2 regions of the Stenotrophomonas sp. C-A genome follow, and region 2 is predicted to be linked to the other one. Evidence: riboswitches for the same ligand, from Rfam matches in the RefSeq annotation. Region 2 holds a riboswitch; the other holds the start of a gene.
The links. A riboswitch is a leader RNA that binds a small molecule or an ion and turns the genes downstream of it on or off. The one in region 2 is predicted to bind glycine.
Positions count from the first base shown of each region.

Region 1 (2,193 bases), 740 kb from region 2:
GCGAAGCACCGAACACCGCAGCCACGGCGACGATGTCGGCGCGGGTGGTGGTCTCGTCCAGGCTGATGCCGACCGAGTCGCTGTCGATCGCGCGCAGGTTGTAACCGGCGGCGCGTGCCTTGGCATGGATTTCATCGGCATGCACGCCGGTGACGTGCAGGGTGTCGAAGAAGTCGCCACCGACCTGCACGCCGGCATTGCGCAGCGCTGCGGCCAGGATCGAGGCCAGGCGATGGGTGCGGCGGGCAATGCGGGTCAGGCCGTCCGGGCCGTGGTACACGGCGTACATCGAGGCCATCACGGCCAGCAGTACCTGCGCGGTACAGATGTTGGAGGTGGCTTTCTCGCGGCGGATGTGCTGCTCGCGGGTCTGCAGAGTGAGGCGGTAGGCCGGGTTGCCCTGGGCATCGATCGAGACGCCGATCAGGCGGCCCGGCATCGAGCGCTTGTAGGCGTCACGGCAGGCCATGAAAGCGGCGTGCGGGCCACCGAAGCCGAACGGCACGCCGAAACGCTGGCTGTTGCCGACCACGATGTCCGCGCCCCATTCGCCCGGGGCGGCCAGCAGGGTCAGGGCCAGCAGGTCGGTGGCCACGGCCACCAGGCCGCCGCGCGCGTGCACGGCATCGACCAGCGCCTTGTAGTCGCCGACCTGGCCGAAGGTATCCGGGTACTGCAGCAGCAGGCCGAAGGCTTCCGCTTCCAGTGCTTCGGCCGGGGTGCCGACGCGCAGCACGATGCCCATCGGCTCGGCGCGGGTGCGCAGCAGTTCCAGGGTCTGCGGGTGCACGGCGTCGTGCACGAAGAAGATGTCCGACTTCGACTTGGCCGAACGCTTGGCCAGGGTCATCGCTTCAGCGGCGGCGGTGGCTTCGTCCAGCAGCGAGGCGTTGGCGATTTCCATGCCGGTCAGGTCGGCGCACAGGGTCTGGAAGTTGATCAGCGCTTCCATGCGGCCCTGCGAGATTTCCGCCTGGTACGGAGTGTAGGCGGTGTACCAGGCCGGGTTTTCCAGGATGTTGCGCAGGATCACGTTCGGCGTGTGGGTGCCGTAGTAGCCCTGGCCGATGAAGCTGCGCAGCACGGTGTTCTTGTCGGCGATCGCACGGATCTTCGCCAGTGCCTGTACTTCGGTCATCGACTCCGGCAGCGCCAGCGGCGCCGGCGACTTGATCTTGGCCGGCACGATGGCATCGGTCATGCCATCCAGCGACGCGTGGCCGACGACATCGAGCATCTGCGCGATCTCGGCATCGTTGGGGCCGATGTGGCGCTCGACGAACGCGTTGTGGTGCTCGAGCTCACGCAGGGAAGGGGTGTTCTGGGACATGGCGAAGGATCCGTCAGGAAAGGGCACACGCACGGGCACAAGCCGCCGGTCGGCGGTCTGCGGGGCGCCCCTCTGTCCTTTTGCCTGAGAGTTTAAAAGCGCGGAAAACCGCAGCTTCGTGCCCCTTCGGCGCCGGATCGAACCGGTCTCTCCAGAGTTGTGTTACGGGTGGTATCGGGCCTGAGCGATTACGGGCGTTGCGCCTTCGGCAGCGGTGTTCCGCTTCTCCCACCGTGTTGCCCGCTGATTATAGCCCGTTGCGGGCCCGCCGGCCGCCTCCAGGTATGCCCGCCACGCCTGAATGGCCGATGGCCCGGCCGTGCGTTTTGTGCACCGCTGCATGGCATCTAGCGCAATCCGCACCTATGATAGCCGGATACCCGAATTCATCTGGCGCCGTCTCTGCAGAAGGGGACCGGCGCCCGCCGTGCGTGCCACGCATGGCCCTGCCGGACGCTTCCTCCATGACCGCCGCTGTTGCCCCTTCCACCCGCCGCATGGCCCTGCTGCTTGCCGGCCTGGCCATGTTCGGCCCGTTCTCGATCGACACCATCTTCCCGGCGTTCCCGCAGCTGGCCCAGCGCCTGGCGGTGGACGAGGTCGCGGTGCAGCAGACCATCAGCGTGTACCTGCTGTTCTATGGCCTGATGAGTCTGGCGCACGGCCCGCTGTCCGATGCCTGGGGCCGCAAGCGGGTGATCCTCGGCGGTCTGGTGGTGTTCGTCGGCGCCTCGGTCGGCTGCGCGCTGTCCACCGACCTGTCCACGCTGCTGGCGTTCCGCGCGCTGCAGGGCCTGTCGGCGGGTGTCGGCATGATCGTCGGCCGCGCGGTGATCCGCGACCTGTACCACGGCCACGATGCC
Region 1 covers NZ_CM132916.1:3,468,665-3,470,857, reverse strand. Annotated here, with positions in the region: gene gcvP (aminomethyl-transferring glycine dehydrogenase) at 1-1,330, opposite strand, end outside; glycine riboswitch at 1,393-1,495, opposite strand; gene ACW5IY_RS16330 (Bcr/CflA family efflux MFS transporter) at 1,795-2,193, shown strand, end outside.
Region 1: linked by a shared signal. The riboswitch ahead of gcvP (aminomethyl-transferring glycine dehydrogenase) and the one ahead of ACW5IY_RS19540 (trimeric intracellular cation channel family protein) in region 2 are both predicted to bind glycine.

Region 2 (2,193 bases):
GAGCATGGGCTCGGCTCTACGGCGCCTTCGGTTTCGGGTACCACAACGCGTTGACGATGACCCAGCGCTGGTCGAAGCGTCCCATGTGGAAGTAGTCGACAAACCACGGCGTTTCCAGCCGCACCGACGCCGCGTTGCCGGTCACATCCAGCACCGTGCAGCGGCGGTCCCATTGATCCTTCGGGTTCTTCAACGCGCCCTGCTTCGTCAACGAGACCAGTTCTTCCTTCGACATCCGGCGCAGGCCCAGTCGTTCGTCGGGTGTATCGCCGAGAACCGCGCGCTTGGCCAGGTCCGGATGCAGGGAGCGGGCGACGCGCTGCGGGTCGGCCTCCAGCTGGCCGTCGACGTAGTCGTGGCAGGTGGCTTCGATGGCCGCGAGGGTGGCCGGATCGGCGGCAGGGCTCGTTGCTGCGGAGAGAGCAAACAGCAGGGCGATCGTGGACATCCGGGTCTCCAGCTCTGGGCGCGGGGCGATCATGGCATGGCTGGAAGCGCCCATCCACGCAGGGCGTGGATCTACTGTAGAGCCGAGCCCATGCTCGGCTTCACCATCAGGCAGCAGCAACGACAGCCGAGCGTGGGCTCGGCTCTACAGAAGCGCAGGATCCGGCGCCTGCAGCCAGGCCAGCTTGCGTTCGCGCGACTGCTGCTTGAGTTGCCACTCGGCCCGCGAGGCGGCGGCCCGGTCCGGGTATTCGCGCACGGCCAGCACGCGCAGCGGCGGCCGGGCCCGGGTGTAGCGCGCGCCCTTGCCCGCCTGGTGGGCGGCGAAACGCGCCTCCACATCAGTGCTGATGCCGGCGTAATAGCTGCCATCCCGGCATTCGAGCAGGTACAGGAACCACGGGCGGAGGGACGGGGCCATGCCCGGATTATGCCGTGCTGCACTGCAGCGGATATACTGGCGGCCGAATGCAGGAGAGAGGCGCCGCGCTGGCGCCCGCCGAAGGCGCAGGCTCCCATGATCGCTCAGGCCGGTGGGCTGGAATCCCACCAACCATGCATTCGACTCGCCGAGCTGGAGAGAGGTCACCGGGCACGCCCGGGACGATCCGCCGAAGGGGCACGCGGCCCATGCCGCTGAACTCTCAGGCAAAAGGACAGCGGGAGCGGCACCGGTCATCGTCATCCCGTCATTGCGCAGGCAGTGGCGGTAGTCGCGCATGGCCGGCCCCACCGCGCCCGGAGCCTGTCCCATGCTGCTGTCCATCATCTACCTGATCGCCATTTCCGCCGAAGCCATGACCGGCGCGCTGTCCGCCGGCCGCCGCCGCATGGACCTGTTCGGCGTGGTCATGATCGCCTGCGTCACCGCACTCGGTGGCGGTTCGCTGCGCGACATCCTGCTCGGCCACTACCCGCTGGGCTGGGTGAAGCATCCCGAGTACCTGGGCTTCACCGTATGCGCGGCGCTGATCGCCACCTGGGTGGCGCGCTGGATGCACCACTTCCGTCGCACCTTCCTGGTACTCGATGGTCTGGGCCTGATCGCCTTCACCCTGATCGGCTGCTCGATCGCGCGCGAAGCCGGCCATGCGATGCCGATCGTGCTGATCGCCGGCATGCTGACCGGCGCGTTCGGCGGCGTGCTGCGCGACATCCTCTGCAACGAGGTGCCGCTGATCTTCCAGAAGGAGCTGTACGCGATCATCGCGCTGCTGACCGGCGCGGCCTACCTGTTGCTGCTGCACTGGGGCGTGGCCGACGCCACCGCGATCCTGTGCTGCCTGGGCGGCGGCTTCGCGCTGCGCCTGCTGGCGATCCACTACCGCTGGGAAATGCCGAAATTCGTCTATCACGACGAAGTGCATTGAGGTTCGCGTTCTCGACGTGGCCCAGCGCTTGTTGCCGTGTTGCGTTGGGACGCTGTCTCCAGCGCCGCGGCGCCCATCTGGTCCCTCAGTGGCGGACCACGAATCCCCCGGAGCGCCCACTGGACGGCGCCCGCAGCTCTTCATCGAATGCATCCTTGATCGCGTTGATCGCCGCGCCGCGGTCCATCCCGCCATCCACGACCAGAGCATCTGCGACATGCTGGGCAACGTCTGCCAGGATACGTCCCCACGCATGCTCCTCTCGAACACCAGGACGATCGCCATACAGGCCAACGTTCAGCGAAGCATGCAATCCCCGTTCGGCAATCCACACGCGGATCATCTCGATGGAATCCTCATCGCGCTGTGCGGCTTC
Region 2 covers NZ_CM132916.1:4,206,029-4,208,221, forward strand. Annotated here, with positions in the region: gene ACW5IY_RS19530 (nuclear transport factor 2 family protein) at 17-448, opposite strand; gene ACW5IY_RS19535 (GIY-YIG nuclease family protein) at 593-868, opposite strand; glycine riboswitch at 909-998, shown strand; glycine riboswitch at 1,012-1,115, shown strand; gene ACW5IY_RS19540 (trimeric intracellular cation channel family protein) at 1,200-1,817, shown strand; gene ACW5IY_RS19545 (DUF5076 domain-containing protein) at 1,903-2,193, opposite strand, start outside.